2 regions of the Streptomyces sp. NPDC002640 genome follow, and region 2 is predicted to be linked to the other one. Evidence: predicted binding sites of a transcription regulator. Region 2 holds the regulator's gene; the other holds the start of a gene.
The links. The regulator HrcA, encoded in region 2, represses chaperone genes, less so after heat shock. The targets are predictions, from matches to a motif close to TTNGCACTCNGNNNNNCNGAGTGCNAA.

Region 1: a site for HrcA is predicted at 4,936-4,962, ahead of ACWD3O_RS05510 (FmdB family zinc ribbon protein). Genes of this name have one in related genera too.

The regions. Positions count from the first base shown of each region.
Region 1 is NZ_JBSFVZ010000003.1:171,099-186,761, reverse strand. It holds gene ACWD3O_RS05540 (sigma-70 family RNA polymerase sigma factor) at 1-716, opposite strand, end outside; gene ACWD3O_RS05535 (N-acetyltransferase family protein) at 960-1,469, shown strand; gene ACWD3O_RS05530 (DUF6227 family protein) at 1,532-2,257, opposite strand; gene ACWD3O_RS05525 (hypothetical protein) at 2,421-2,762, shown strand; gene ACWD3O_RS05520 (hypothetical protein) at 2,774-3,385, opposite strand; gene ACWD3O_RS05515 (S-methyl-5'-thioadenosine phosphorylase) at 3,472-4,314, opposite strand; gene ACWD3O_RS05510 (FmdB family zinc ribbon protein) at 4,587-4,925, opposite strand; gene ACWD3O_RS05505 (potassium/proton antiporter) at 5,142-6,641, opposite strand; gene ACWD3O_RS05500 (penicillin acylase family protein) at 7,061-9,820, shown strand; gene ACWD3O_RS05495 (5-formyltetrahydrofolate cyclo-ligase) at 9,913-10,491, opposite strand; gene galU (UTP--glucose-1-phosphate uridylyltransferase GalU) at 10,651-11,553, shown strand; gene glp (molybdotransferase-like divisome protein Glp) at 11,559-12,938, shown strand; gene moaC (cyclic pyranopterin monophosphate synthase MoaC) at 13,042-13,521, shown strand; gene ACWD3O_RS05475 (MogA/MoaB family molybdenum cofactor biosynthesis protein) at 13,593-14,072, shown strand; gene ACWD3O_RS05470 (GNAT family N-acetyltransferase) at 14,090-14,689, shown strand; gene ACWD3O_RS05465 (hypothetical protein) at 14,887-15,663, shown strand, end outside.
Region 2 is NZ_JBSFVZ010000015.1:89,745-105,407, reverse strand. It holds gene ACWD3O_RS20530 (AMP-dependent synthetase/ligase) at 1-99, opposite strand, end outside; gene lepA (translation elongation factor 4) at 428-2,302, opposite strand; gene rpsT (30S ribosomal protein S20) at 2,548-2,814, shown strand; gene hemW (radical SAM family heme chaperone HemW) at 3,100-4,332, shown strand; gene ACWD3O_RS20510 (DUF3097 domain-containing protein) at 4,370-5,182, opposite strand; gene ACWD3O_RS20505 (MBL fold metallo-hydrolase) at 5,309-6,106, opposite strand; gene hrcA (heat-inducible transcriptional repressor HrcA) at 6,266-7,282, shown strand; gene dnaJ (molecular chaperone DnaJ) at 7,283-8,425, shown strand; gene ACWD3O_RS20490 (16S rRNA (uracil(1498)-N(3))-methyltransferase) at 8,538-9,287, shown strand; gene ACWD3O_RS20485 (S41 family peptidase) at 10,934-12,616, shown strand; gene ACWD3O_RS20480 (histidine triad nucleotide-binding protein) at 12,826-13,179, shown strand; gene ACWD3O_RS20475 (ribonuclease Z) at 13,195-14,100, shown strand; gene ACWD3O_RS20470 (adenosine deaminase) at 14,144-15,139, shown strand; gene era (GTPase Era) at 15,232-15,663, opposite strand, start outside.

The DNA.
Region 1 (15,663 bases), on a different contig from region 2:
GTCTCGCCCTCGTCGTCCACCGACATGTTCAGCGAGACCGGGTCGCGCGCCCAGTCCAGCACGTCCGTGATCCGCTCGGGGGTGGCGCCCAGCTCCTTGGCGATCTCGGCGGGCTCCGGCTCCCGGCCGTTCTCGCGGTTGAACTCACGCTGCACGCGGCGGATCCGGCCCAGCTCCTCCACCAGGTGGACGGGCAGACGGATCGTGCGCGACTGGTCGGCTATGGAACGGGTGATGGCCTGCCGGATCCACCAGGTCGCGTAGGTGGAGAACTTGAAGCCCTTGCGGTAGTCGAACTTCTCCACCGCGCGGACCAGGCCGGCGTTGCCCTCCTGGATCAGGTCCAGCAGCGGCAGCCCGCTGCGCGGGTACCGGCGGGCGACCGCCACCACCAGACGCAGGTTGGACCGGATGAAGACGTCCTTGGCCCGCTCACCCGCCTCCACCAGGAGCTCGAGCTCCTCGCGGTCGGCGTCGACCTTGGACTCCGCATCGCCGTCGAGGATCTGCTGGGCGTAGACGCCTGCCTCGATCGTCTCGGACAGCTCGACCTCCTTGGCGGCGTCGAGCAGCGGCGTACGCGCGATCTCGTCCAGGTACATGCCGACCAGGTCGCGGTCCGCGATCTCGCCGCCATGGGCGCGAACGCTGCGTGCCGCGTCGGACGTCCCGCCGGAGGTGGCGGACTTGCGACGGGCGACGGCACGGGTTGCCATGCGTGTGCTCCCTAACGATGGTGGGCGGGCGGTTTCGTACTGATGGACGCCGGCCTCCCGGGTGGTCGTCGACCACCCCCGGCGGGCTCGGCGCGACACTGAAGCTGTGAGCCTCACTGTCACCGGGTGCCCGGCATCCGTGGGATACAACGACCGGAATCGGGACAGAATTCCCGCCGGTCCGTCTCTTCGGCGGGAGATGCAGTACCCTGCCCGCCTGCAACCTGGAGGCGGAGGGGCACGGTGCGTGGCGAAGCGCAGGTCAGAGCCGGTGACGACGGAGACCTCGGGGGCCTCACCGACATCTACAACCACTATGTGTGTGAGACGCCTTACACCTTCGACACGTTGCCCTTCACGCCCGAGCAACGACGTTCCTGGCTCGCCGCGTATTCCCTGCGGGGCCCGCACCGCCTGATGGTGGCGGAGGACGGCGGGACCGGGGAACTGCTCGGCTACGCCACCTCCGGCCGGTTCCGTCCGAAGCCGGCGTACCTGAGCTCGGTCGAGTGCACGGTGTACCTGGCGCCCGGCGCGACCGGGCGCGGCGTGGGCGCGCTGCTGTACGGGGCGCTGTTCGAGGCGCTGGCCGCGGAGGACGTGCACCGGGCCTACGCGGGCATCGTGCCGCCGAACGAGCCTTCCGAGAGGCTGCACCGCCGGTTCGGCTTCGAGCCGGTCGGGGTCTTCCGTGAGGTGGGCCGGAAGTTCGGCCGCTACTGGGACGTGGCCTGGTTCGAGAAACGGCTCTGAACGGCGGTCCCCGCGCCGGAACGCCGGTCCCGGAACGCCGAGCCCGACACGTGCCCGGAACGCTACGGGCCGACGCGCCGCTCCATGGCCGCCCGCGCCGCGGTCTCCGTCGGGTAGACCTCGCACATGTGGCGCCCGTCCGGCGTCGCCGTGTGCTCGACCTCCCACAGGGAGGCCCGCCGTCCGCCCGGAAGCAGGAAGGCGTGCTCGTAGAGGGACAGGCACAGCCCGGTGCCCGTCCGGCAGGGCGGGCCGAAGGCCTGGGAGATCTCGTGCGCGTAGGCCGTGCGCAGCGCGGAGGTCACCTCGGGCCCGGGCCGGTCCGGGTTCTCCGCGCGCCGCATCAGCCGACGCAGGTGGTCCGCCGAGTCGTCCGGCGCGTACGGCGGGTCGAAGGCCTCCGCCGGAGGCAGCCGCAACGGCGGCAGCCGCAGCGTGTCCAGCGGTGCCAGGACCGGCTCGTCGGCGGGCAGCGGCAGCCGGGCCACGGCCGTGGAGAGCTCCTCCTCGTCCGCGTAGACCTCGTGCCGCAGGCCTCCCGGGGCCGTGTTGTGGACCAGCTCCCACAGGGTCAGTGCCGAGCCGTCGCCGAGCAGCCAGGTGTGGCGGTGGGTCTCCCGGTAGAGGCCGGCGCTGTGGTGCGCGGACTGCAGCGAGCCGTCGTACGCCAGCGCGGAGCACAGCCGGGTCAGGACCTCGTCCGGCAGTTCGAAGGAGTTCAGGGCGCGGCCGAGGAGCCGTTCCAGATGCTCCTCCGGATACGCCGCCGTCTCGTACGGAACGCTCAAGGGTGCTCCCAGCGTCGCTGCTTGTCACCTTGTGGGTGCATACCGTAGCCCCTCCGTCGGACATCATGTCCGGGAACCGAGAAAACGTACGGTTGTAGAGACGCGGGAGCGGGTGTCCGGGTTGCCTGCCGCCGGGGGCGCACGCCGGTCGTAGTCTGGACGGATGAGTTCCTCCTCCGACGGCGCGCCCTCCGAACCTCGCGACAGCAGCCGGGACCGCGAAGACAGCCGGGGCGCCGACGCCGGCCGGGACGCCGACGGCACCGCTGGCACCGACGGCACCGCTGGCACCGACGGCACCGCTGGCACCGACGACACCGACGGCACCGACCGTGCCGACCGGGCCGAGCCGCGCGCGCCGAAGGCCGCGCTGGTCTTCGACGACCCGCTGGACCGGCAGAGCTCGGACGACACCGACCGCGGCTGGGGCGAGCGCCCCCGCGGCGAGGACGCCGCCGCCGACCTCCGCCGCTTCCTCGACGAGAAGCCGCCGCACCACCTCTGACCGCCGCCCGCTCACGGCCCGCCCCTGAGCGCCACCGCGAGCCGGTCCTCGGGCGCCGTGCCCAGCAGGCGCACCGCGGTGGGCCGGGGCACGGAGAGCACCACGAGCGCCCCACCCGCCGTGTCCACGCCCCCTGAGCGAGGGGTCAGGGCGACCCGCGCCTCCCGCGCCAGCACCCGAGGACGCCCCTGAGGTCCCGCGGCGATCACGTCGACCAGGTCCCCGGCACGCAGCAGGCCCGCGACGGCCGGATCGGCGAGCCGGACCGGCGCCCGCACCCGGGGCGGCCCGGCCGGCGGCGGAACGCCCCCCGGCCGCGCGTGCGAGGCGGGAGAGGCGGTCGGGGAGGCCGGAGCCGTGGGGCCGGGGGCCAGGGCGGTCACCACCGCCGCCGTGAGCACGGCGGCCGCCACCCGGGGCCAGGCCCTGGCCGGCCGGCCCGCGCCGAACCGGCCACCGGTCACGCGCAGCGGGGCGAACGGCGGGACGCTCCCGGGCGCGGGCACACCACCCGGCCCGTACCACCGCGGGGCCGCGGGGAGGGAACCGGTGCCGGAAGGGAGCGGAGGACGGGTGGACATGGACGGAGACGCCCCGCCGACGGGGCCGAAGTACTCGTTCATGGCCCCAGCCTGACCGCTGTCGTCAAGGCCTGCCGAAGCCTGTGGACGGCCTTTCGCCACCGTTGTCCACAGGTCACCCGGGAGGGTTACGGCAGCGCGAACCCCGGGTCCGCGCCGCCCAGCGCCCGGGCGCAGAGGCAGGTCCGCCCGTCCGTCGCCGGAAGCGCCGCCACCACGTCGAAGAGGAGGTCCCGCAGCCGGTCCACGTTGGCCCCGAACACCCGCAGCACCTCCTCGTGCGAGACGCCCTCGCCGGTCTCCGCGCCCGCGTCCAGGTCCGTGACCAGGGTCAGCGAGGTGTAGCAGAGCTCCAGTTCACGGGCGAGCGCCGCCTCCGGATGCCCCGTCATGCCGACCACCGACCACCCCTGGGCGGCGTGCCAGCGGGACTCGGCGCGGGAGGAGAAGCGGGGCCCCTCGACCACCACGAGCGTGCCGCCGTCCACCGCCTCCCACTCACGTCCGCGCGCGGCCTTCAGCGCCAGCGCGCGTCCGGCGGGGCAGTAGGGGTCGGCCAGCGAGACGTGGACGACGTGCGGGATCGTGCCGTCGGGCAGCGGAAGGCCGTCGAAGTAGGTGTCGGCGCGTGCTTTGGTGCGGTCGACGATCTGGTCGGGGACGAGCAGCGTGCCGGGACCGTACTCCGGGCGCAGCCCGCCCACCGCGCAGGGGCCGAGGACCTGCCGGACGCCCAGGGACCGCAGCGCCCAGAGGTTGGCGCGGTAGTTGATCCGGTGCGGCGGCAGGTGGTGCCCGCGGCCGTGCCGGGGGAGGAAGGCCACCCGGCGGCCGGCGACCTCGCCGACGAACAGGGAGTCACTGGGCGGCCCGTAGGGCGTCTCCACCGCGACCTTGGTCACGTCCTCGAGGAACGAGTAGAAGCCGGACCCGCCGATCACGCCTATCTCGGCACTCACCGTGTTCACCATGGCCCGCACCCTAGGCCCTCGGCCACGACCGGGGAACAGGCCCGAAACCCCTGCCCTGCCCCTGCCCCGGCCTCGGAAGCCCACCGCCGCCCCGCACAGCCGCCCGCCGCGCACAGGCTTCCACCCCCGCGCAGCCGCCCGCCGCGCACAGGCCCCCCCGCGTCCACGAACACCCGCCCCGCCCCGCGCCCGCCCCGCCGTACCCCCGACAAGCCGAAGGCCCCGCGCGGCCTCGACGGAGCGAGGGCGCGCGGGGCCCGGAACGGCGTGCGTCAGGCGGCCGAGCTGCTGCTCGACGAGGCCGTGGAGGCGGAGGCCGTGGACGTCGACGACGCGGTGGACGTCGAAGAGGTCGACGAGCTCGAGCTCGAGGAGCTGGTGGAGCTCGAGGACGAGGCGCCGGACTTCGCAGCCGGCGAGCTGCTGGACGACGAGCCGCGGCTGTCGTTGCGGTAGAAGCCGGAGCCCTTGAAGACGATGCCGACGGCCGAGAACACCTTCTTCAGGCGGCCCTGGCAGTTGGGGCACTCGGTCAGGGCATCGTCGGTGAACTTCTGCACCGCCTCGAGGCCCTCGCCGCACTCGGTGCACTGGTACTGGTACGTCGGCACTGTCTTCCTCCTGGCACTCTCACTCGATGAGTGCTAACGACGATCCATCTTGACGCATTCCTGGCCGTCAGTCCACTGCCGCACCCCGTCCGGTGACCGAAACCACTGCCACCGGACGCCGCCCGGACGCCGCGCGGACGCCGCGCGGACGCCGCGCGGACGCCGCCCGGGCGACGCCCGAACCGCACCGCCCGTCCAGGCGGGCCGCGAGGATCCTCACCGCGCGGCCCCGGACGTCCCCAGCCATCCCGCCAGCTTGCCGCCCCGGGCGACCGCCCGCAGCCGTCGCTCGGCGGCGTCCTGGACCCGGTCGGTGGCGACCACCAGCAGCTCGTCCCCCCGCTGCAGCACCGTGGTCGGCGACGGGACGAAGGAGTCGCCGCCCCGGACCACCAGGGTCACCGAGGCGCCCTCCGGCAGCCGGAGCTCGCTCACCTCGACGCCGTGCATGCGGGAGTCCTTGTCCACGGTCAGCGACAGCAGATGCCCGCGCAGCCGCTCCAGCGGCGCCGACTCGATGCCCAGGTCGGCGGCCTCGTTGTCGTCGCCCAGCCGCAACTTGCGGGCCAGCCAGGGCAGTGTCGGGCCCTGGATCAGCGTGTAGACCACGACCAGCACGAAGACGATGTTGAAGATCCGCCGGCTGCCCTCGACCCCGCCCACCATCGGGATGGTGGCCAGGATGATGGGTACCGCGCCCCGCAGCCCGGCCCAGGACATCAGCGTCTGCTGCCGCCAGGGCACCCGGAACGGCGACAGGCAGGCGAAGACGCTCAGCGGCCGGGCCACCATGGTGAGGACCAGGCCGATGACCAGTGCGGGCAGGATGTCGTCGCCCAGCTCACGCGGGTTGACCAGGAGTCCGAGCAGCACGAACATGCCGATCTGCGCGATCCAGCCGAGCCCGTCCGCGAAGCCGCGGGTGGCCGGATGGTGCGGCAGCCGGGCGTTGCCCAGCACCATCGAGGCCAGGTAGACGGCGAGGAATCCGCTGCCGTGCGCCATCGCGCCCGCCGCGTAGGCGGTCACCGCCATCGCCATCACGGCGATCGGGTAGAGACCGGAGGCGGGCAGCGCGACCCGGCGCAGCCCCCAGGCGCCCAGCCAGCCCACCGCGAGGCCGACGGCCGCGCCGATCGCCAGCTCCATCGCCATCTCGGCGAGCAGCAGGTACCAGTGCTCCACCGGTCCGGCTGTGGAGAAGGAGACGACCAGGATGACCACCGGGGCGTCGTTGAAGCCGGACTCGGCCTCCAGGGTGCCGGTGATGCGGGACGGCAGCGGTATGCGGCGCAGCACCGAGAAGACCGCCGCCGCGTCGGTCGAGGAGACCACCGCGCCCACGATCAGTGCCTGTCGCCACTCCAGTCCCGCCAGGTAGTGGGCGGCCGCGGCGGTCACCGCGACGCTGATGGCCACGCCGAGCGAGGCGAGAACGGCGGCGGACGGCAGCACCGGTTTGATCTGGCCCCACTTGGTGCCGAGTCCGCCCTCGGCGAGGATCACGACCAGGGCGGCGTAGCCGATGACCTGGGTCAGCGCGGCGTTGTCGAACTCGATGCCCGCGATGCCGTCGGAACCCAGCGCGATGCCGATGCCGAGGTAGATCAGCAGGCTGGGGAGTCCGCTGCGCGAGGACACGCGCACGGCGGCCACCGCCACCAGGAGGACGAGTGAGGCGCCGAGCAGAAGCTGGTTGAGGTGGTCGACAGTCAGTGGCGGCCTTCCCTTCCCTCCGAGGCGTGCGTGCGGACGAGGCGTGCAGCGAGGCGTGCGTGCGAAGCCGGGGTGTGCGCGCAGGTGCGCGAACGGGTGCGTCGAGCGGTGCGTGCGTCGAGCGGCGAACGCATCCAGCGGTACGCCCAGCGGTAAGTCTTTCGTTACCTTACCTAACTCTTGACGCTTTCTTGACGCGGTTCTTCACTTCCGGTGCCCCGCGGACGCCCCGGCCGGGGATCGCACCGGGACGAAGCGGACACCCCGCTCGCCCGATGCCACGGGTTCACAGACGCCGCGTCAAGCCGCCGCGCCCCGTGCGCCTATCGTTGCTCCAGCGCGACGACGGGCCTCCGTCGCCGCGCCCAGAACTGACCACCGCCCGCCCCGCCGCTCGCGTGAGGACAGCAAGGACAGCGATGCCCCCCAACACCACCGCCTCTTCCGGTCAGCAGTCCGGCAGGTCCGGCAGGAAGAAGGGGCGCAAAGCCCGACTCCTGGTCCTGCTCCTCGTCCTGGCGCTCATAGGCGGCCTGGTCTACGGCGGGTACTGGACGGTCAGCACCGTCCGTGCCTCGTTCCCGCAGACCAGCGGTGCGCTGACCCTCAAGGGCCTGTCCGGCCCGGTGGAGGTGCGGCGCGACGGCCAGGGTGTGCCGCACGTGTACGCCGACTCCGAGGAAGACCTGTTCATGGCGCAGGGCTTCGTCCAGGCGCAGGACCGCTTCTACGAGATGGACGTCCGCCGCCACCTGACCGCGGGCCGCCTGTCCGAGATGTTCGGCGCGAGCCAGGTCTCCACCGACGAGTTCCTGCGCACCCTCGGCTGGCGCCGCGTCGCGCAGCAGGAGTACGACAAGAAGCTGTCGGCCTCCACCAAGAAGTACCTCCAGGCGTACACCAAGGGTGTCAACGCCTACCTGGACGGCAAGGCCGCCGACGAACTCTCCCTCGAGTACGCGGCGCTGGCGCTCACCGGCGACTACACGCCCGAGCCGTGGACCCCGGTCGACTCGGTGGCCTGGCTGAAGGCGATGGCCTGGGACCTGCGCGGCAACATGCAGGACGAGATCGACCGTTCGCTGCTCACCAGCCGCCTCGACGCGGAGCAGATCGCCGACCTGTACCCGGGCTACCCGTTCGAGCGGAACAAGCCGATCGTGCAGGAGGGCGCCTACTCCGAGGCGACCGGCACCTGGGACCAGGGCGCCACGGCGGCCGAGGGCGCGCAGGGCGGCGCGGCGGCCGGCCTGCCGGGCGTCGCGGCCGAGGACGCGGCCGGGCTGCAGTCGCAGCTCGCCGGGCTCTACGGCGCGCTGGAGAAGCTGCCCACCGCGGTCGGCGTCAACGGCAACGGCATCGGGTCCAACTCCTGGGTGATCTCCGGCGAGCACACGGTGGGCGGCGCTCCCCTGCTGGCCAACGACCCGCACCTGTCGCCCGCGCTGCCCTCGGTCTGGTACCAGATGGGCCTGCACTGCCGCACCGTCTCCGAGAACTGCCGGTACGACGTCTCCGGGTACACCTTCTCCGGCATGCCCGGTGTGATCATCGGCCACAACCAGGAGATCGCCTGGGGCTTCACCAACTCCGGCGTCGACGTCAGCGACCTGTACCTGCAGAAGGTCAGCCCCGAGGGCTACCAGTACGACGGCAAGACGGTCCCGTTCCGGACCCGCGAGGAGACCATCAAGGTCGCCGGCGGATCCGACAAGAAGATCGTCGTCCGGGAGACCAACAACGGGCCGCTGCTCTCCGACCGCGACGACGAGCTGGTCCAGGTCGGCAAGAAGGCCGGCGTCGGCTCCGGTTCACCGGACCGGGGCGACGGCTACGGCGTCTCGCTGCGGTGGACCGCGCTCGACGCGGGCCGCACCATGGACGCCGTCTTCGCGATGAACACCGCGGGGAACTGGGAGGACTTCCGGGCCGCCGCCGCGCTGTTCGAGGTGCCCTCGCAGAACCTGGTCTACGCGGACCGCAAGAACATCGGCTACCAGCTGCCGGGCCGCATCCCGGTCCGCGCCGAGGGCCACGACGGCTCGCTGCCGGCGCCCGGCTGGGACTCCGGCTCCCGCTGGACCGGCTGGATCGACCAGGACGAGCTGCCCTACGAGTACAACCCGGAGCGCGGCTACATCGTCACCGCCAACCAGGCCGTCGTCGACGAGGAGAAGTACCCGTACCTGCTCACCGGCGACTGGTCCTACGGCGCGCGCAGCCAGCGGATCAACGACCTGATCAAGGCGAAGACCGAGGGCGGCGGGAAGATCTCGACCGAGGACATGCGCGAGATGCAGATGGACAGCAGCAGCGAGATCGCCAAGCTGCTGGTGCCCGAGCTGCTGAAGATCGACCCCGAGGACGAGGACGTCCGCGACGCGCAGGAACTGCTGGAGCACTGGGACCGCACCCAGACGCCGGACTCGGCGGCGGCCGCGTACTTCAACGCGGTGTGGCGGAACCTGCTGCGGCTGGCGTTCGGCAACAAGCTGCCGAAGGAGCTGCGGGTCGAGGGCCAGTGCCTGTGGGTGGAGCCGGTGAACACCACCGGGCCCGCGGAGGAGGCCGGCAAGGTCCGCGAGTGCGGGCAGCGCAGCGCCACGCAGGCGCAGCCGGACGGCGGCGACCGGTGGTTCGAGGTCGTGCGCGAGCTGCTGGACGAGCCGGACAGCGCGTGGTGGACCACCGGCGAGACGGCCAGCGGGCGGCCCTCGGCGGACAACCGCGACGAGCTGCTGCGGCGGGCGATGATCGACGCGCGCTGGGAGCTGACCGCCAAGCTCGGCAAGAACATGGACACCTGGAGCTGGGGCCGGCTGCACACGCTGTACCTCAAGAACCAGACCATGGGCACGGCCGGTCCCGGCTTCCTGCAGCACATGCTCAACCGCGGGCCCTGGGAGCTGGGCGGCGGCGAGTCCACCGTCAACGCGACCGGGTGGAACGCGGCCGGCGGGTACGGGGTGGTCTGGGTGCCGTCCATGCGGATGGTCGTGAACCTCGGCGACCTCGACAAGTCGAAGTGGATCAACCTCACCGGCGCGTCGGGTCACGCGTACAGCTCGCACTACGTGGATCAGACGGACGCGTGGGTGAAGGGGGAGCTGTACGACTGGGCGTTCTCCGAGGCCGCGGTGGAGCGGGCCACGAAGGACACGCTCACCCTCAAGCCGTAACCCCCGCTTCCTTCGCCTCCACGGGGCGGCTCCCTCCCAGGGAGCCGCCCCGTGGTCTTCGCGGCCCTCGGCTTCGCTCGAGCAGGTGGGCGTCAGGGGAAGTGGTGGACGGCGGAGGGGGTGAGGGCGGTGGTGACGGGGCGGTCGTGGGGGTCGGTGGGGACGGTGTCGCGGAGTTCGGTGTCGTGGAGGAGGACCACCAACGCCGGAGCCGCCCCCGCCGCGTCGAGCCGCGCGAGCACCCGGTCGTAGGAACCGCCGCCCCGGCCCAGCCGCATCCCGCGGCGGTCCACCGCGAGACCGGGCAGCAGCACCACGTCCGCGTCGAGGACCGCGTCCACCCCGGCCCGCGCGCCCCCCGGCTCCAGCAGCGTCATCCGCCCCGCCCCCAGCGGGACCTCCACCAGCGACCCCGGGCCCTCGTAGACGCCCCAGTCGAGGTCGTCGTCCTCCCGCAGCACCGGCAGCAGCACCCGCACCCCCCGTTCCCGCAACGCGTCCAGCAGCGTCCGGGTCCCCGGCTCGGAGCCCACCGAGACGTACGCGGCGACCACCTTCGCCCCCGCCACCGCCGGCAGCTCCAGCGCCCGCGCGGTCAGCGCGCGTTCCGCCTCCCGGCGCTCGCCCTCCGGCAACCTTCTCCTCGCCCGGAGGATCTCCGCGCGCAACATTTCTTTGGCACTGTCGTTCGCCACTGTCCACCTCTTCCTGCCCGGCCCGACGCTCCACCGCCGCACGAACGGTTCTGTTTTCCCCCCGAATGCAGCCATATGACGCGGAATCGAATGGAGCTCCCGATTCCGTACAACTCAATGGATATGGTTGCGAACATGATGAAGGCACATCCTCGGATCAGTAAGGCTGTCATCCCGGCGGCCGGTCTCGGCACGCGGTTCCTTCCGGCCACCAAGGCGACGCCCAAGGAGATGCTCCCGGTCGTCGACAAGCCGGCGATCCAGTACGTCGTCGAGGAGGCCGTCCAGGCCAGCCTGCGGGACGTGCTGATGGTCACCGGCCGCAACAAGCGCCCGCTCGAGGACCACTTCGACCGCAACTACGAACTGGAGAACGCCCTCGAACGCAAGGGCGACAGCGACCGGCTGGCCCGGGTCCAGGAGCCCACGGACCTCGCCACCATCCACTACGTCCGCCAGGGCGACCCCCGGGGCCTCGGCCACGCCGTGCTCTGCGCCGCCCCGCACGTCGGTGACGAGCCGTTCGCCGTGCTCCTCGGCGACGACCTCATCGACCCGCGCGACCCGCTGCTGGCCCGCATGATCGACGTGCAGGCGGAGTACGGCGGCAGCGTCATCGCGCTGATGGAGGTCGACCCGGCCCAGATCCACCTCTACGGCTGTGCCGCCGTCGAGTACACCAAGGACGCCGACGTGACCCGGGTGACCGGCCTGGTCGAGAAGCCGGACCCGTCCGACGCGCCCTCCGCCTACGCCGTCATCGGCCGGTACGTGCTTGACCCGGGCATCTTCGACGTGCTGCGCCGCACCGAGCCCGGCCGCGGCGGAGAGATCCAGCTGACCGACGCCCTCCAGCACCTGGCGGCCGACGAGTCCATCGCCGGCCCCGTCCACGGCGTCGTCTTCAAGGGCCGCCGCTATGACACCGGCGACCGTGGCGACTATCTGCGTGCGATTGTCCGACTGGCATGCGAACGTGAGGACCTGGGACCGGACTTCCGGACCTGGCTCCGCCGATTCGTAGCCGAGGAGATGTAACGGACTTGAGCACCACCGCGCCCCGCAGCACCACGCCGGACCAGGACCGTGCACAGGCGGACCGTGCGCAGGCGGACCGTCTGTGGACGGTGGAGGAGCACCTCGAGGACATCCTCTCCACCGTCCGCCCCCTGGAGCCGATCGAGCTGCAACTGCTCGACGCCCAGGGGTGTGTCCTCGTCGAGGACGTGACGGTCCCGGTCGCGCTGCCGCCGTTCGACAACAGCTCGATGGACGGCTACGCGGTCCGCGTCGCGGACGTCGAGGGCGCGAGCGAGGAGTTCCCCGCCGTGCTCGACGTGGTGGGGGACGTGGCGGCCGGCCAGGAGCCCGGGCTGCGGGTGGGCCCGGGGCAGGCCGCCCGCATCATGACCGGCGCGCCCCTGCCGCCCGGTGCCGAGACCGTCGTCCCCGTCGAATGGACCGACGGGGGTCTCGGGGCCGGGCCGGCCACCGGCATGCGTGCCCGCAGCCGGGCGCCCGAGGGCGCCTCCGGCCAGGTCCGGGTGCACCGGCCCGCCGAGGCCGGGGCGCACGTCCGCCGGGCCGGCAGCGACATGAAGGCCGGCGACCGGGCCCTCACCGCGGGCACCGTGCTGGGACCGGCGCAGCTCGCCCTGCTCGCCTCCGTGGGCCGGGCGACGGCCAAGGTCCACCCGCGCCCGCGGGTCGTGGTCCTCTCCACCGGGAGCGAACTCGTGCCGCCCGGCGAGCCGCTGAAGGCCGGGCAGATCCACGACTCCAACAGCTTCGCCCTCACCGCCGCCGCCCGCGAGGCCGGCGCCATCGCCTACCGGGTGGGCGCGGTCGCCGACGACGCGGAGACGCTGCGCACCAGCGTCGACGACCAACTGGTCCGCGCCGACCTGCTGGTGACCAGCGGAGGCGTCAGCGTGGGCGCCTACGACGTGGTCAAGGAGGCGCTCACCGCGCCCGAGCCGGTGGACGGCGACGACGACGAGCCGGTCGCCCCGGGGGTCGACTTCCGCCGCGTCGCCATGCAGCCCGGCAAGCCGCAGGGCTTCGGGCTGATCGGGCCGGACCACACGCCGGTGCTGACGCTGCCGGGCAACCCGGTGTCGTCGTTCGTCTCCTTCGAGATCTTCGTGCGGCCGGTGATCCGCGCGCTGATGGGGCTGCCCGAGGACCAGCTCCACCGGCCGCGGGTCCGCGCCGCCCTGACCGCGGACCGGGCGCTCTCCTCCCCGCCGGGCCGCCGCCAGTTCCTGCGCGGACGCCTCGACGGCGACCGGGTCACCCCGGTCGGCGGGGCGAGCTCGCACCTGGTCGGCGCGCTCGCGCGGGCCGACGCGCTGATCGTGGTGCCCGAGGACGTCACCTCGGTGGAGCCCGGTGAGGACGTCGAGGTGGTCCTGCTCGGCTGACGGGCCGGTCCTGGCGGTACCGTGGCGCGCAGCGCCGAACGCGGGGCACGGCACCCCGGCCCCGTACGACCGACCGCCCTGAACGACGAAGGACGCCTTCCGCATGGGTACGCAGGATCGACTGACCCACATCGACGAGGCGGGCGCCGCCCGCATGGTCGACGTCTCCGGGAAGGACGTGACCGCCCGCACCGCCCGCGCGAGCGGCCGTGTCCTGGTCCACCCCCGGGTGGTGGAACTGCTGCGCGGCGAGGGCGTGCCCAAGGGCGACGCCCTGGCCACCGCGCGGATCGCCGGGATCATGGGGGCCAAGAAGACCCCCGAACTGATCCCGCTCTGCCACCCCCTGGCCCTCTCCGGGGTGAAGCTGGACCTCGCGGTCACCGACGACGCGGTGGAGATCACCGCGACCGTGCGGACCACCGACCGCACGGGCGTGGAGATGGAGGCGCTCACCGCCGTCACCGTCGCCGCGCTCACCGTGGTCGACATGGTCAAGGCGGTCGACAAGGGCGCCGTCATCACCGACGTGCGCGTCGAGGAGAAGACCGGCGGCAAGTCCGGCGAGTGGAGGCGGGCGTGACGGCGGCTCCGGAACCGGCCGGCGGACCCGGCGCCCGCGCCCGCAGGGGACTCGCCCAAGCCCGCAGGGGACTGGTCGTCACCGCCTCCAACCGGGCCGCGGCCGGGGTCTACGAGGACCGCGGCGGCCCGCTCCTGGCGGCCGGCCTGGAACGGCTCGGCTTCGCCGTGGACGGCCCCGTGGTGGTGCCCGACGGCGACCCGGTGGAGGCCGCGCTGCGGGACGCCGTGGCGGCCGGCTACGACGTGGTCCTCACCACCGGCGGCACCGGCGTCTCGCCCACCGACCGCACCCCCGAGGCCACCCGCCGGGTCGTCGACCACGAGGTCCCCGGCATCCCCGAGGCGATCCGCGCGTACGGCCGCGGGAAGGTGCCCACCGCCGCGCTCTCCCGGGGCATCGCCGGTGTCGCGGGCTCCACCCTGATCGTCAACCTCCCCGGGTCCACCGGAGGGGTGAAGGACGGGCTCGCCGTCCTGGAGGACCTGCTCCCGCACGCCGTGGACCAGCTCCGCGGCGGTGACCACCCGTCGTCCGGGGGTGCCAGCTGAACGGCCTGGTCCGGCCCGTGAGCCTGGAGCACGGAGACGTCCGGCTGCGCCCGATGCGGATGCGCGACCAGGCCGACTGGCGCGAGGTCAACCGGCGCAACCGGGAGTGGCTGCGCCGCTGGGAGGCCACCATCCCGCCGCCGCTGCCGGGCGCCCCGGCCATCCAGCGGCCCACCTTCCGGCAGATGGTCCGCCACCTGCGCTCCGAGGCGCGGGCCGGGCGGATGATGCCCTGGGTCGTCGAGTACCAGGGGCGGCTGGCCGGGCAGCTGACGGTGGGCAGCATCACCTGGGGCTCCATGTGCTCCGGGAACATCGGGTACTGGGTGGACGAGGCGGTGGCCGGCCGCGGGGTGATGCCGACGGCGGTGGCGCTCGCCGCGGACCACAGCTTCCGGGCCGTGGGACTGCACCGGCTGGAGGTCTGCATTCGCCCGGAGAACGGGCCGAGCCGGCGCGTGGTGGAGAAACTCGGATTCCGCGAGGAAGGGCTGCGGCCGCGCTATCTCCACATCGACGGCGACTGGCGCGACCATCTGGTCTACGCGCTCACCGTGGAAGAGGTCCCCGAAGGGATGATGACGCGTCTGTCCAGGTTGGGCGGCCGGACCCGGTGAACGGTAGGACGCTCGCCGGTAATTGAATAAGTGTTCGAATTTGTGTCCAACGTGATCACGTTTGGGCGTCTGAATTCACGCTTCCGGCGGCCTGTGATCACATCGGTCGCGTAAAAGGCTCGAAATATCAGCCGAATCGTGCGACACACCGGGTGAATAGGCAGATGGCCTCACCCGAACCGCTCTACCGTGTGACTGTGAGCAGCAGCGGCCTCATCTACGCAGTCATTGTCGGGGCCTGGGCCGCCTACTTGGTGCCGATGTGGCTCCGTAGGCAGGACGAGCTGAACGAGGCCCGTCCGACGGAACGCTTCAGCACCGCCATCCGGCTGCTGTCCGGAAGGGCGGGGATGGAGCGCCGTTACGCCAAGGACCTCGCGCGCTCCGCCGACGAGGCGGAGCCCGGGCCCGACGTGGTCGACCCGGACGCCGTGACCGACTCGGTCGACGTCCGGGCCTTCGCCGTACCCCCGGACGGTCCCGGGTCCGGCGGGCCGGAGCGTCGCCGCGGGGAGCCCCCCGCCTCCCGCCGGCGTCCCGTGCCGGCCGAGCCGCCGGCCGGAACGGACGCCGGGCGACCCGGCCGCCCCGAGCGGGGCGAGCGGGTCGATCGGGGCGAGCGGGCGGAACGGGGCGAGCGAGGCGACCGGGCCGACCGAGGCGACCGGGCCGGACGGGTCGCCGCGGAGCGGGAGGAGGCGGAGGTCGCGCGGGCGCGGGTCGCGCGCACCAGAGTGCTGGCCCGCAGACGCCGCACCATCACCGTCCTCTTCATGGTCTTCACCGTCGGCGCGGTGGCCGCCGCGGTCGGCGGAGTGGCGTTCCTCTGGGCGCCCGCCGTACCGGCCGTGCTGCTCAGCGTCTACATCGCCTACCTGCGCACGCAGGAACGCCGCCGCTTCGCCTACCGCATGGACCGCGGTCAGGCCGAGGAGGCGGCGCGCCGCGTCCGGGAGCGGGGGCGTGAGCGGGAC
Region 2 (15,663 bases):
GCGGTACGCCTCCGCCTCCGGCGTGGCCTCCACGCGCTCCAGGAAGAGGTTCGCCACACTCGGCGGACGGTTATCGATCTGGGTCTGTACGTCGCTCACGACATCCTCCGGGGCCCGCGGCAGTGCGTGCGGCCGGCTCGGCCACTACTGACGGCTGCTGGTGCGGCTGGCTGGTTTGCGGCTGGCTTGGTGGTCGGGCTGGCTGGTATCGCGCCCGCAAGGGCCTCGCGTGTCCCTGCTTTCAACGTATTAACTCGCGAGTAACTGACGAGCAGGCATCAGGGTAAGGGCCGACCCGGCGGTATGTAAGAGGCTACGGGCAGGCATTTGCGCAGTTCTTCCGGCTGGGGGACGCCGAAGGGGCCCGCCGTGATCACACGACGGGCCCCTCCGGTGACGCCGGGCCGGCGCATCGGCCGGTTCCGGCCTACTTCTTGCCCTTGCCCGAGGACGCGCTGTCGTCGCTGGACAGCACCGCGATGAAGGCCTCCTGGGGGACCTCCACGGACCCCACCATCTTCATCCGCTTCTTGCCCTCCTTCTGCTTCTCCAGCAGCTTCCGCTTACGCGAGATGTCACCGCCGTAGCACTTGGCGAGGACGTCCTTGCGGATGGCGCGGATCGTCTCGCGGGCGATCACCCGGGAGCCGACGGCGGCCTGGATCGGCACCTCGAACGCCTGCCGCGGGATCAGCTCGCGCAGCTTGGCGACCAGCCGCACGCCGTACGCGTACGCGGCGTCCTTGTGGGTGATCGCCGAGAAGGCGTCGACCTTGTCGCCGTGCAGCAGGATGTCCACCTTGACCAGGCTGGACGTCTGCTCGCCGGTGGGCTCGTAGTCCAGCGAGGCGTAGCCGCGGGTCTTGGACTTCAGCTGGTCGAAGAAGTCGAAGACGATCTCCGCGAGGGGCAGCGTGTAGCGGATCTCGACGCGGTCCTCGGAGAGGTAGTCCATGCCGAGCAGCGTGCCGCGACGGGTCTGGCACAGCTCCATGATCGCGCCGATGAACTCCGACGGCGCGAGGATCGTGGCCCGCACGACCGGCTCGTACACGTCGTTGATCTTGCCCTCGGGGAACTCGCTCGGGTTGGTGACGACGTGCTCGCCGCCGTCCTCCATGACCACCCGGTAGACCACGTTCGGGGCGGTGGCGATCAGGTCGAGGCCGAACTCCCGCTCCAGGCGCTCCCGGATCACGTCCAGGTGCAGCAGGCCCAGGAAGCCCACGCGGAAGCCGAAGCCCAGGGCCGCGGACGTCTCCGGCTCGTAGACCAGGGCCGCGTCGTTGAGCTGCAGCTTGTCCAGCGCGTCGCGCAGCAGCGGGTAGTCCGAGCCGTCCAGCGGGTACAGGCCCGAGAACACCATCGGCTTCGGGTCCTTGTAGCCGCCCAGCGCCTCGGTGGCGCCCTTGTTCAGGGTCGTGACGGTGTCACCGACCTTGGACTGGCGGACGTCCTTCACGCCGGTGATCAGGTAGCCCACCTCGCCGACGCCGAGGCCGTCGGCCGGCAGCATCTCGGGCGAGTTGGTGCCGATCTCCAGCAGTTCGTGGGTGGCGCCCGTCGACATCATCCGGATGCGCTCGCGCTTGTTGAGCTGGCCGTCGATGACACGGACGTAGGTGACCACGCCGCGGTAGGAGTCGTAGACCGAGTCGAAGATCATCGCGCGGGCCGGGGCGTCCTTGACGCCGACCGGTGCGGGGATCCGCTCCACGACCCGGTCCAGCAGGTCCTCGACGCCCATGCCGGTCTTGGCCGAGACCTTCAGCACGTCCGAGGGGTCGCAGCCGATCAGGTTGGCGAGCTCCTCGGAGAACTTCTCGGGCTGCGCGGCCGGCAGGTCGATCTTGTTCAGCACGGGGATGATCGCGAGGTCGTTCTCCATCGCCAGGTAGAGGTTGGCGAGGGTCTGGGCCTCGATGCCCTGGGCGGCGTCGACGAGCAGGATGGTGCCCTCGCAGGCCGCCAGGGACCGGGACACCTCGTAGGTGAAGTCGACGTGCCCGGGGGTGTCGATCATGTTCAGGATGTGCGTCGTGCCCTGCTGGTCCCCGGTGTTCGGGGCCCACGGCAGACGCACCGCCTGGGACTTGATCGTGATGCCGCGCTCACGCTCGATGTCCATGCGGTCGAGGTACTGGGCGCGCATCTGCCGCTGCTCGACGACGCCGGTGAGCTGGAGCATCCGGTCGGCGAGCGTGGACTTGCCGTGGTCGATGTGCGCGATGATGCAGAAGTTGCGGATCAGAGCCGGGTCGGTACGGCTCGGCTCGGGCACATTGTTAGGGGTCGCGGGCACGCAGGGTCCTGTCTCTTGAGGCGCCTTATGCCTCGGGTCGGATCTGTACGCAGCCTCCATCGTCCCACGGTCCGGCCCCTGTGACGGGTTTGGGCCGCTCCACGGGCGACTGCTAGCCTGGGTCGCTGTGTCTCCATGCCCTGTGCCCGGGCTCGTCCCGGGTCCGGTGCGGGGAGGCTCACCCAAGAAAATCACACGGCCCCCGGGGTCCGCCCCGTGTGCCAAGAACCTGAAAAGGCTCCTTCGTGGCGAACATCAAGTCCCAGATCAAGCGGAACAAGACCAACGAGAAGGCCCGGCTGCGCAACAAGGCCGTCAAGTCCTCTCTGAAGACCGCGATCCGCAAGGCCCGCGAGGCCGCCGCCGCGGGTGACGTCGAGAAGGCGACCGAGTACCAGCGCGCCGCTGCGCGTCAGCTGGACAAGGCCGTCTCCAAGGGCGTCATCCACAAGAACCAGGCCGCCAACAAGAAGTCGGCGCTTGCTTCCAAGGTCGCCGGCCTCCAGGGCTGAATCGCCTCGGTCCGTTTGTGATCTGAACGACTGAACGACCGCCGGCAGGACCCAGAGCGGGCCCTCTCTCATCCGCTCCCGGCCGGCACCCAGGGTCCGTACGCGGCCTGCGTTCGCCACGCGGGTACGGACCCGGCACCCTTTTCAGCGCCCCGGCCCCCGAGCCGCCTTCCCCAGGCGGTCCGGAGGCCGGGGCGTTCGGTCTTCCCGGGACCCGGTCCGGTCCGCCCGGGCCCCCGGCTCGGTCTTCCCGGGACGCCGTGGCGGTGGGGGACAATGGACCCCATGCCTTCCGCTCTTCCCGACGGCGAACCCGTCCCCTCCGACGGCTCGCTGCCGGCCTCCGCCCTCGAGGGCGCCGCCGCGCGCCCCCTCGGGTTCTACCTGCACGTCCCGTACTGCGCGACCCGCTGCGGGTACTGCGACTTCAACACCTACACCGCCACCGAGCTGCGCGGCAGCGGCGGCGTGCTGGCCTCCCGCGACAACTACGCGGACACCCTCGCCGAGGAGGTCCGCCTGGCCCGCAAGGTGCTCGGCGACGACCCCCGCCCGGTGCGCACCGTCTTCGTCGGCGGCGGCACGCCCACGCTGCTGGCCGCCGGCGACCTGGTGCGGATGCTGGACGCGGTCCGCCAGGAGTTCGGCCTCGCCGAGGACGCGGAGGTCACCACCGAGGCCAACCCGGAGTCCGTCGGCCCGGAGTACCTGGCCGAGCTGCGCGCCGGCGGCTACAACCGGATGTCCTTCGGCATGCAGTCCGCCCGGCCCCACGTGCTGCGGATCCTGGACCGCACCCACACCCCCGGCCGCCCCGAGGAGTGCGTCGCCGAGGCCCGCGCGGCCGGCTTCGACCACGTCAACCTCGACCTGATCTACGGCACCCCGGGCGAGACGGACGACGACTGGCGCGCCTCGCTGGAGGCCGCGCTCGGCGCCGGGCCCGACCACGTCTCGGCGTACGCGCTGATCGTCGAGGAGGGCACCGGGCTGGCCCGCCGCATCAAGCGCGGCGAGGTCCCCATGACCGACGACGACGTGCACGCCGACCGGTACCTGATCGCCGAGGAGATGCTGTCGGCGGCCGGGTTCGACTGGTACGAGGTCTCCAACTGGGCGACCTCCGACGCGGCCCGCTGCCTGCACAACGAGCTGTACTGGCGCGGCGCCGACTGGTGGGGCGCCGGACCCGGCGCGCACAGCCACGTCGGGGGCGTGCGGTGGTGGAACGTGAAGCACCCCGGTGCCTACGCGGCGGCGCTCGCCGAGGGGCGCTCGCCGGGGGCGGGGCGCGAACTGCTCTCCGCCGAGGACCGGCGCGTCGAGCGGATCCTGCTGGAGCTGCGGCTGGTGGACGGCGTCCCGCTGGACCTCCTGCGCCCGGCCGGCCGCGCCGCCGCCGACCGCGCCCTCGCGGACGGCCTGCTGCGCGAGGAGTCCTACGCCGCCGGCCGCGCCGCGCTGACCCTCCGGGGTCGCCTCCTGGCCGACGCGGTGGTGCGGGACCTGGTGGACTGAGCGGCCTCGCCACGGACGGGCCGCGTGCCCGGCGGGGTCAGGCCCCGGCCGGGGCCGTGACGAAGTCGATGAGTTCCTCGACGCGGCCCAGGAGCTCCGGTTCGAGGTCCTTCCAGTCGTGGACGCGGGAGAGGATGTGGCGCCAGGCGGCGCCGGTGTTCTCGGGCCAGCCGAGGGCGCGGCAGACACCGGTCTTCCAGTCCTGGCCGCGCGGGACCACGGGCCAGGCGTCGATGCCCAGGGCGGACGGCTTCACCGCCTCCCAGATGTCGATGTACGGGTGGCCGACGACCAGCGCGTGCTCGCTGGTGACCGCCTCCGCGATGCGCCACTCCTTGGAGCCGGGCACCAGGTGGTCCACCAGCACGCCCAGACGCGCGTCGGGGCCCGGGGCGAACTCGGCGACCACGGCGGGCAGGTCGTCCACGCCCTCCAGGTACTCCACGACCACGCCCTCGATCCGCAGGTCGTCGCCCCACACCTTCTCGACCAGTTCGGCGTCGTGCCGGCCCTCGACGTAGATCCGGCCCGCGCGGGCCACGCGGGCCCGGGCGCCGGGGACGGCCACCGAGCCCGAGGCGGTGCGCGAGGGGCGGCGCGGGGCGCCCGCCGCGGCGCGGACCAGGGTCACCGGGCGGCCCTCCAGGAGGAAGGCGGCCGGGGCCAGCGGGAAGACGCGGTGCTTGCCGTGCCGGTCCTCCAGGGTCACCGTGCCGGCCTCGCAGCCGACGACGGCGCCGCAGAACCCGGTGGCCGGGTCCTCCACGACCAGACCGGGTTCGGCCGGCACCTCGGGCACCGGCTTCGGCTTCTTCCACGGCGGCGTGAGGTCGGCGGAGTACTGGCGCATTCGGCCGACGATAGGAGAAATCCCGACCGGTGGGTACACGACACGCCCTCGCGCCGCCTCACCAGGCCGTGCCGTTTCAGCAGGCCGTCGCCTCACCAGGCCGTGCCGCCTCAGCAGGCCGTTGCCTCACCAGGCCGTGCCGAACCTCCGGGACAGTTCCTCGCGCTGCCGCCGCACGAACGCGGCGTCCACCACGGCCCCGTGCCCCGGCACGTACAGCGCGTCCTCGCCGCCCAGCTCCAGCAGCCGGGTGAGCGCCGCCGCCCAGCGTGAGGGCACCGCGTCCGGGCCGGCCTGCGGGGCGCCGGACTCCTCGACCAGGTCGCCGCAGAACACCACCGGCCGCGGTCCGGGCACCAGCACCGCGAGGTCGTAGGCGGTGTGCCCCGGCCCCACGTTGGCCAGCAGCGGCCGGACGCCGCCGCCCAGGTCCAGCACGTGGTCGTCGTGCACCTCGTGCCCCGGCGCGGTCAGCAGCTCCAGCGCGCCGTCCGCCGCCTCCGCGGTCAGCCCGTTGGCCACCGCGTCGGACCGCAGCGCGTCCCGCCCGTCGTCCGAGGTGAGCGGCGCGCCCGCGCCCACCGCCGCGAACACCTCCGCCCCGGCGAAGACGCAGGTGCCCAGCACGTGGTCGAAGTGCGGGTGGGTGAGCGCCACATGGGTCACCCGCCGCCCGGTGCCCCGCCCGGCGCCCTCCGGACCGGGGGCCGGCTGTCCCGCCCGCAGCAGCTCCTCGGCCTCCTGGCGGATCCGGGTGCCTTCCGCCACACTCGAACCGGCGTCCACCAGCAACGCCCCCTCGGCACCCGCCACCAGACCCACCGTGCAGTCCCACACCGGCAGCCGCAGCCGCCCCACTCCGGGGGCCAGCGGCTCCCAGCCGAGGTCTTCCCACCCACCAGGGGCTTCCCAGGTCACGCTCATGGGGCGACGCTATCGGGACCGCACGGCGACCGCCCTTGCCCGCGCCGTACCCCCCGGCCGTACACTGGCTGAGGACGACTGGCACTCGCGAAGGCAGAGTGCCAGTCGACGCAAGGGGCAGAAGCGGTGAGGCGGAGCCGACATCCGGAGGTGTGCGCGGTGCTGAGTGAACGCAGGCTGCAGGTGTTGCGCGCCATCGTCCAGGACTACGTCGGGACCGAGGAGCCGGTGGGCTCCAAGGCCCTCACCGAGCGGCACAACCTCGGTGTGTCCCCCGCGACGGTGCGCAACGACATGTCCGCGCTGGAGGAGGAGGGCTACATCGCCCAGCCCCACACCAGCGCGGGGCGGATCCCCACGGACAAGGGCTACCGGCTCTTCGTCGACCGGCTGGCCGACGTGAAGCCGATGACCCAGCCCGAGCGGCGGGCCATCCAGAACTTCCTGGACGGCGCCGTCGACCTCGACGACGTGGTGGCCCGCACGGTGCGGCTGCTGGCGCAGCTGACCCGCCAGGTCGCGGTTGTCCAGTATCCGTCGCTCACGCGTTCGGCGGTGCGGCATGTCGAGCTGCTGGCGCTCGCGCCGGCCCGGGTGATGCTGGTGCTGATCACCGACACCGGCCGGGTCGAGCAGCGCATGATCGACTGCCCCGCCCCGATCGGCGAGAACACCCTCGCCGACCTCCGCGCCCGGCTCAACAGCCGGACCACGGGACGCCGGTTCACCGACGTCCCGCAGCTGGTGCAGGACCTGCCGGAGGCCTTCGACCCGGAGGACCGCGGCACGGTCTCCTCGGTGCTCTCCACCCTGCTGGAGACGCTCGTCGAGCGGACCGAGGAGCGGCTGATGATCGGCGGCACCGCCAACCTGACCCGTTTCACACATGACTTTCCCCTCACCATCCAGCCCGTCCTGGAGGCCCTCGAGGAGCAGGTCGTGCTCCTCAAACTCCTTGGCGAGGCGAAGGATTCGGCCATGACCGTCCGTATCGGTCATGAGAACGAGTACGAGGGGCTCAACTCCACGTCCGTCGTGTCGGTGGGCTACGGTTCGGGCGGCGAGGCAGTCGCCAAGCTCGGCGTGGTCGGACCGACCCGCATGGATTACCCGGGAACGATGGGAGCAGTACGCGCAGTGGCACGGTACGTCGGACAGATCCTGGCGGAGTCGTAAGTGGCCACGGACTACTACGCCGTACTCGGCGTGCGCCGCGACGCGTCCCAGGACGAGATCAAGAAGGCGTTCCGGAGGCTCGCGCGCGAGCTGCACCCGGACGTCAATCCCGATCCGAAGACGCAGGAGCGGTTCAAGGAGATCAACGCCGCCTACGAGGTGCTCTCGGACCCGCAGAAGAAGCAGGTCTACGACCTCGGCGGCGACCCGCTCTCCCAGGCCGGCGGCGCCGGCGCGGGCGCGGGCGGCTTCGGGGCCGGCGGCTTCGGCAACTTCTCCGACATCATGGACGCCTTCTTCGGCACGGCCTCGCAGCGCGGACCGCGCTCGCGGACCCGCCGCGGCCAGGACGCCATGATCCGGCTGGACGTCGAGCTCACCGAGGCGGCCTTCGGGACCACCAAGGAACTCCAGGTCGACACGGCCGTGGTGTGCAACACCTGCCACGGCGAGGGCGCCGCGCCGGGCACCTCCGCGCAGACCTGTGACATGTGCCGCGGCCGCGGCGAGGTGTCCCAGGTGACGCGGTCGTTCCTCGGCCAGGTCATGACCTCGCGGCCCTGCCCGCAGTGCCAGGGCTTCGGCACGGTCGTGCCCAACCCGTGCCCCGAGTGCGCGGGCGACGGGCGGGTCCGGTCGCGCCGGACGCTGACCGTGAAGATCCCGGCCGGCGTGGACAACGGCACCCGGATCCAGCTCGCCGGCGAGGGCGAGGTCGGCCCGGGCGGCGGCCCGGCGGGCGACCTGTACGTCGAGATCCACGAGCTGCCGCACGAGACGTTCCAGCGGCGCGGGGACGACCTGCACTGCACGGTGACCATCCCGATGACGGCGGCGGCGCTCGGCACCAAGGTGCCGCTGGAGACGCTCGACGGGCACGAGGAGGTCGACATCCGGCCGGGCACCCAGTCCGGGCAGTCGATCCCGCTGCACGGGCGCGGCGTCACCCACCTGCGCGGCGGCGGACGCGGTGACCTCATCGTCCACGTCGAGGTGCTGACGCCGACCAAGCTGGACCCGGAGCAGGAGCGGGTGCTGCGCGAGCTGGCCAAGCTGCGCGGCGAGGAGCGGCCCACCGGGCAGTTCCAGCCCGGCCAGCAGGGACTGTTCTCCCGTCTCAAGGACGCGTTCAACGGGCGCTGAGGCGCCCCACCGGGAGCCGCCGCGGACCTCGTGCCGTGGCGGCTCCCGGTATTTCCAGCCCCCGTCGTACCTTTCCGACCGCCCACCCCGTTCCACCGCACCTGGAGGCGCCGTGACCGCCCCCGTCTTCGTCGTCGACGAGCTCGTCCCCGGCGGGCCCACGTTCCTGCTGGAGGGGCCCGAGGGCCGGCACGCCGTGTCCGTGAAGCGCCTCCAGCCCGGCGAGGCGGTGGTGCTCACCGACGGCCGGGGGCGCTTCACCGAGGGCGTCGTCCAGGCAGCGGAGGGCAAGGACCGGCTGCTCGTCGGCCAGCTCACCGAGGTGCGGGAGGAGCCGGCGCCGAGCCCGCGGATCACCGTCGTGCAGGCGCTGCCCAAGGGCGACCGGGGCGAGCTGGCCGTGGAGACCATGACCGAGACCGGGGTGGACGCGATCGTCCCCTGGGCGGCGGCGCGGTGCATCACGCAGTGGCGCGGTGAGCGGGGGGCCAAGGCGCTGGGCAAGTGGCGGGCCACGGCGCGGGAGGCCGGCAAGCAGTCGCGGCGGACCCGGTTCCCCGAGGTCGCGGAGCTCGCCAACGGCAAGTGGGTCGCGGAGCTGCTCGCCGGGGCGGACTTCGCGGCGGTGCTGCACGAGGACCGGGAGTACCCCGGGGAGCCGCTGGCGACGGCGGCCCTCCCGGCGGAGGGGGAGATCGTGCTGGTCGTCGGCCCCGAGGGCGGGGTCTCGCCGCAGGAGCTGGAGCTGTTCGCGGAGGCGGGGGCGGGGGCCTACCGGCTGGGGCGGAGCGTGCTGCGGACCTCCACGGCGGGGACGGCCGCGGTCGCCCTCCTCCTCGGCCGCACGGGACGCTGGTCCTAGCGGTCCCGCGGTCCTGGCGGTCCCGTGCCGTCCGCGCGGGCGTGCCGTACGCACCGCGGGCAAACGTGCCGCCGGGCGGCACGGGTGCGGGAAACCCCTGTTGGGGAAGGAGCCCGGGTGCTTAGGCTGACGGGGTGACTGAGTCTGCCTCGACGCTCGCTCCCGCATACCTCCGCTTCCCGCACCTGCACGGCGACCTCGTCGCGTTCACCGCCGAGGACGACGTCTGGGTCGCCCCCCTCGACGGGGGCCGTGCCTGGCGGGTCAGTGCCGACAACGAGCCGGTGAACCACCCGCGGATCTCCCCGGACGGCGCCCACGTCGCGTGGACCTCCACCCGCGACGGCGCCCCCGAGGCGTACGTCGCGCCCGTGGACGGCGGCCCCGCGCGACGGCTGACCCACTGGGGCGCGCCCACCACCCGGGTCCGCGGCTGGACCCCGGACGGACGGGTCCTGGTGACCTCCGCGCACGGACAGGCCACCCTGCGCCGTTCGTGGGCACGGGCCGTGCCGCTGGACGGCGGCCCGGCGGAAACCCTGCCGTACGGCCCCGTCGGCGACGTCGCGTTCGGCCCGCGCACCGTGCTGCTCTCCGCGCCGATGGGCCGCGAGGCGGCCTGGTGGAAGCGCTACCGCGGCGGTACCGCCGGCAAGCTGTGGATCGAGTCCGAGGACACGCCGGGCGAGTTCGCCCGCCTCCACGAGGACCTCGACGGCAACATCGAGAACCCCCTGTGGGTGGGGGAGCGCCTGGCGTTCCTCTCCGACCACGAGGGTGTCGGCGCCCTGTACTCCTCCCTCGCCGACGGCTCCGACCTGCGCCGCCACACCCCGGTCGGGGACGACGTGTTCTACGCGCGGCACGCCGCCACCGACGGCAGCCGCGTGGTCTACGTCTCGGCCGGCGAACTGTGGCTGCTGGACGACCTGGACGGTGCCGGGCCGCGCCGTCCGGAGATCCGTCTCGGCGGCCAGCGCCTCGACCTCCAGCCCTACCCCGTCACCCCCTCCCGCTGGCTCGGCGGGTTCGCGCCCGACCACACCGCCCGCGGCAGCGCCGTCACCGTGCGCGGCGCGGTCCACTGGATCACCCACCGCTCCGGCCCGGCGCGCGCGCTGGCCGCCGAGCCGGGCGTGCGCAACCGGCTGGCCCGCGCCTTCCGGGTGGACGGCGAGGAGTGGGCGGTCTGGGTCACCGACGCCGAGGGCGAGGACGCCCTGGAGTTCGCGCCCGCCACCGGGCCCGCCGCCGGAGGCCCGCGCCGGATCGCCGGCGGACGGCTCGGCCGGGTGCTGGGGCTCACCGTGGCGCCCGACGGCGGCCGGTTCGCCGTCGCCTCCCACGACGGACGGGTGCTGCTGGTCGAGCGGGAGAGCGGCGAGGTCCGCGAGGTCGACCGCAGCGAGAACGGCGACTGCTCCGGCCTGGTGTTCTCGCCCGACTCGGCCTGGCTGGCCTGGTCCCACCCGGGCGTCGGCGCGCTGGCCCAGCTCAAGCTGGCCAACACCGCCGACCTGTCGGTGGTCGAGGCGACCCCGCTGCGGTTCAGGGACTTCTCGCCCGCCTTCACCCCCGACGGCAAGCACCTCGCCTTCCTGTCGGCGCGCGCCTTCGACCCGGTCTACGACGAGCACGCCTTCGACATGGCCTTCGTCGGCTCCAACCGCCCCTACCTGATCACCCTCGCCGCGACCACGCCGTCCCCGTTCGGCCCGCAGCGGCACGGACGCCCGGTGGACGCGCCCGACAAGGACGAGACCCCGGAGAGCGAGGGCACGCCCGCCACCCGGATCGACCCGGAGGGCCTCGCCGACCGGATCGTGCCCTTCCCGGTGGAGGCCTCCCGCTACACCGCGCTGCGCACCGCCAAGGACGGCGTGCTCTGGCTCCGCCACCCCGTGCAGGGCGTGCTCGGCGCCTCCCGGGCCACACCGGACGACTCGGGGCCCAAGAGCGAGCTCGAACGCTACGACCTGGCCCAGCTGCGTCTGGAGACCCTCGGCGACGACGTCGACGGTTACGCGGTCAGCGGTGACGGCAGGCGGCTGGCGGTGTGGGGCGGCGGCCGGCTGCGGATCGTGCCCGGCGACCGGCGGGTCTCCGGCGACGACGAACTCACCGTGGACCTCGGCCGGATCCACCAGACGGTCGACCCGGCCGCCGAGTGGCGGCAGATGTTCGACGAGACCGGCCGCCTGATGCGCGACAACTTCTGGCGCCCCGACCTCGGCGGCGTCGACTGGCAGGCCGTCCTGGACCGCTACCGGCCGGTCGTCGAACGGGTCGCCACCCACGACGACCTGGTCGACCTGCTCTGGGAGGTGCAGGGCGAACTCGGCACCTCGCACGCCTACGTCACCCCCACCGGCCAGGGCGGCGACGAACGGCAGGGCCTGCTCGGCGCCGACGTGTCCCGGCACGAGGACGGGCGGTGGCGGGTCGACCGGGTGCTGCCCTCGGAGACCTCCGACCCCAAGGCCCGTTCCCCGCTCGCCGCCCCCGGGGTGGCCGTGCGGCCGGGCGACGCGATCGTGGCCGTCGGCGGGCGGCCCGTCGACCCGGTGCGCGGGCCGTGGCCGCTGCTGGCCGGCACGGCGGGCAAGCCGGTCGAGCTGACCGTCGCCCCCGCGGACGGCGGCGCGCCCCGGCACACCGTGGTGGTGCCCACCGACGACGAGGAGCCGCTGCGCTACCACGACTGGGTGGCCGACCGGCGGGCCCACGTCCACGAGCTCAGCGGCGGCCGCCTCGGCTACCTCCACGTGCCCGACATGATGGGCGCGGGCTGGGCCCAGATCCACCGCGACCTGGTCGTCGAGGTCGCCCGCGAGGGGCTGATCGTCGACGTCCGGGAGAACCGGGGCGGGCACACCTCGCAGCTGGTCGTGGAGAAGCTGGCCCGGCGGATCGTCGGCTGGGACGTGCCGCGGGGGATGCGGCCGATGAGCTACCCGCAGGACGCGCCGCGCGGCCCCGTGGTCGCCGTGGCCAACGAGTTCTCCGGTTCGGACGGCGACATCGTCAACGCGGCGGTCAAGGCCCTCGGCATCGGGCCGGTGGTCGGCACCCGGACCTGGGGCGGGGTCGTCGGCATCGACAGCCGGTACCGGCTGGTCGACGGCACGCTGGTGACGCAGCCCAAGTACGCGTTCTGGTTCGAGGAGCTCGGCTGGGGCGTCGAGAACCACGGCGTCGACCCCGATGTCGAGGTGGTGTGCACGCCGCAGGACCACGTCGCGGGCCGCGACCCGCAGCTCGACGAGGCCGTGCGGATCGCGCTGGAGGCGCTGTCGCGCACCCCCGCCAAGACGCCGCCGTCGCTGTGACCACCGGCTGACACCGGCTGACACCGGCTGACACCGGCCGACACCGGACGAACAGGCGAACGGCTGACACCCGGGCGCGGCCCCCGCCCTCCCGCGGCGGCCGCGCCCGCGGGGGCGGCGGGGCCGGGCGGCTTCCGCACCCGCCCCCGTGGTGTCGGACCCGGACGCTACGATGACCGTGCGTGAACGATCACGAACGAGGAGGGCCCATGGCCGGGGAGCCGCAGGACGACTGCCTGTTCTGCAAGATCGTCGCGGGGACCATCCCCGCCAACGTCGTGCGGGAGACCGATACGACCGTGGCGTTCCGGGACATAAACCCGCAGGCCCCCACGCACGTCCTGGTGATCCCCAAGGCGCACCACGCGGACGCCGCCACCCTCGCCGCCGAGGCCCCCGAGATCGCCGCCGACGTGCTGCGCGAGACCCGTGCCGTGGCCGAGGCGGAGAAGCTGGACAGCTACCGCATGGTCTTCAACACCGGGTCCGGCGCCGGCCAGACCGTGTTCCACGCGCACGCCCACGTGCTCGGCGGCCGCGGCCTGCAGTGGCCCCCCGGCTGACCGGGAGCGGCGAACGTGTCCGTGCGTGAACTGGTGGTGCTGGGCACCGCCAGCCAGGTTCCGACCCGGCACCGGAACCACAACGGCTACCTGCTGCGGTGGGACGGCGAGGGCATCCTGTTCGACCCCGGCGAGGGAACCCAGCGGCAGATGCTGCGCGCCGGGGTCGCCGCGCACGACCTCAACCGGCTCTGCGTCACCCACTTCCACGGCGACCACTCCCTCGGTCTGGCCGGAGTCATCCAGCGGATCAACCTCGACCGGGTCCCGCACCCGGTCACGGCCCACTACCCGCGCTCCGGGCAGCGCTTCTTCGACCGGCTGCGGTACGCCACCGCGTACCGGGAGACGGTCCGGCTCACCGAGGCGCCGGTCGACTCCGACGGCCCGGTCGCCGAGACCGCCGGGTACACGCTGGAGGCCCACCGCCTCTCCCACCCCGTCGAGTCCTACGGCTACCGGCTGGTGGAGCCCGACGGCCGCCGGATGCTGCCCGAGCGGCTCGCCGCGCACGGCATCACCGGCCCCGACGTCGGCCGCCTCCAGCGGGAGGGCGAGCTGAACGGCGTCACCCTGGACGAGGTCAGCGAGGTGCGCCGCGGACAGCGGTTCGCGTTCGTCATGGACACCCGGCTCTGCGACGGCGTCCACCGGCTCGCCGAGGGCTGCGACCTGCTCACCATCGAGTCCACCTTCCTCGACGAGGACGTGGCCCTCGCCGACGAGCACGGGCACCTCACCGCCGGCCAGGCGGCCCGGGCCGCCCGCGACGCCGGCGTGCGCCACCTGGTCCTCACCCACTTCAGCCAGCGCTACCCGGACCCCGAGGAGTTCGAACGGCAGGCGCGTGCGGCCGGTTTCGAGGGCGAACTGACCGTGGCCCGGGACCTCCAGCGGGTGCCGGTACCCAAACGGGTCTGAGGTCGATCCAGGACACTGCGGGACTTTTGCGTATCATCCTTTGATGCCCATCCCCAAAGCCGAACTGCACCTTCACATCGAAGGCACCCTGGAGCCGGAGCTTGCCTTCGAGCTCGCCGAGCGCAACGGCGTCGCCCTGCCGTACCCGAGCGTCGACGCGCTGCGCGCCGCCCAGGCCTTCGAGGACCTGCAGTCCTTCCTCGACCTGTACTACGCCTGCATGGCGGTGCTGCGCACCGAGCGGGACTTCGAGGACCTCGCCGACGCCTACCTGCGCCGGGCCGCCGCCCAGGGCGTGCGGCACGCCGAGATCTTCTTCGACCCGCAGGCCCACCTCGCCCGCGGCGTGGAGATGGGCACCGTGGTCGAGGGCCTGGGGCGCGCCCTGGCCCGGAGCGAGGAGACCCACGGCGTCTCCACCCGGCTGATCATGTGCTTCCTGCGGGACGAGTCCGCCGAGTCCGCCCTGGAGACGCTGGAGCTGGCCCGGCCCCACCTGGACCGCATCACCGGCGTCGGCCTGGACTCCGCCGAGGTGGGGCACCCGCCGGTGAAGTTCCGGGAGGTCTACGAGGCCGCCGCCGCGCTCGGCCTGCGCCGGGTCGCGCACGCCGGTGAGGAAGGGCCCGCCGCGTACATCACCGAGGCGCTGGACGTGCTCGGCGTCGAACGGGTCGACCACGGCCTGCGGTGCATGGAGGACCCGGCGCTGGTGGAACGCCTGGTCCGGGAGCGGATCCCGCTGACGCTGTGCCCGCTCTCCAACGTGCGGCTGCGGGCCGTCGACGTCCTGGAGCAGCACCCGCTGCCGGCGATGCTGGAGGCGGGCCTGATGTGCACCGTCAACTCCGACGACCCCGCCTACTTCGGCGGCTACGTCCAGGACAACTTCGACGCCGTCCGCGACCGGCTGGGGCTGGACGAGGAGCGGCTGCGGGAGCTGGCCCGCAACTCCTTCCTCGCCTCCTTCCTGGAGGACGACGAGGAGCGCCGGGCCCGCTACCTCGCCGAGGTCGAGGCGTACGAGTTCCCCGCCTGAGCCCGGGCGCCTACGACGACGGCCCCGGCACCGTGGACGCGGTGCCGGGGCCGTTCCCGTGACGTGCGCGGGCCCTGGAAGCCCTGGAAGCCCTAGAAGCCCAGCTTGCGCAGCTGCTTCGGGTCGCGCTGCCAGTCCTTGGCGACCTTCACGTGCAGGTCGAGGAAGACCGGGGTGCCCAGCAGCGCCTCGATCTGCTTGCGGGACTTGATCCCGACATCCTTCAGGCGCTGCCCCTTGGGGCCGATGACGATGCCCTTCTGGCTGGAGCGCTCGATGTACAGGTTGGCGTGGATGTCCAGCAGCGGCTTGTCGGCCGGCCGGTCCTCGCGCGGCAGCATCTCCTCGACGACCACGGCGATGGAGTGCGGCAGCTCGTCCCGCACGCCCTCCAGGGCGGCCTCGCGGATCAGCTCCGCGATCATCACCTGCTCCGGCTCGTCGGTGAGGTCGCCCTCCGGGTAGAGCGCGGGGCCCTCCGGCATCAGCGGGATCAGCAGGTCGGCGAGGAGGTCCACCTGCTT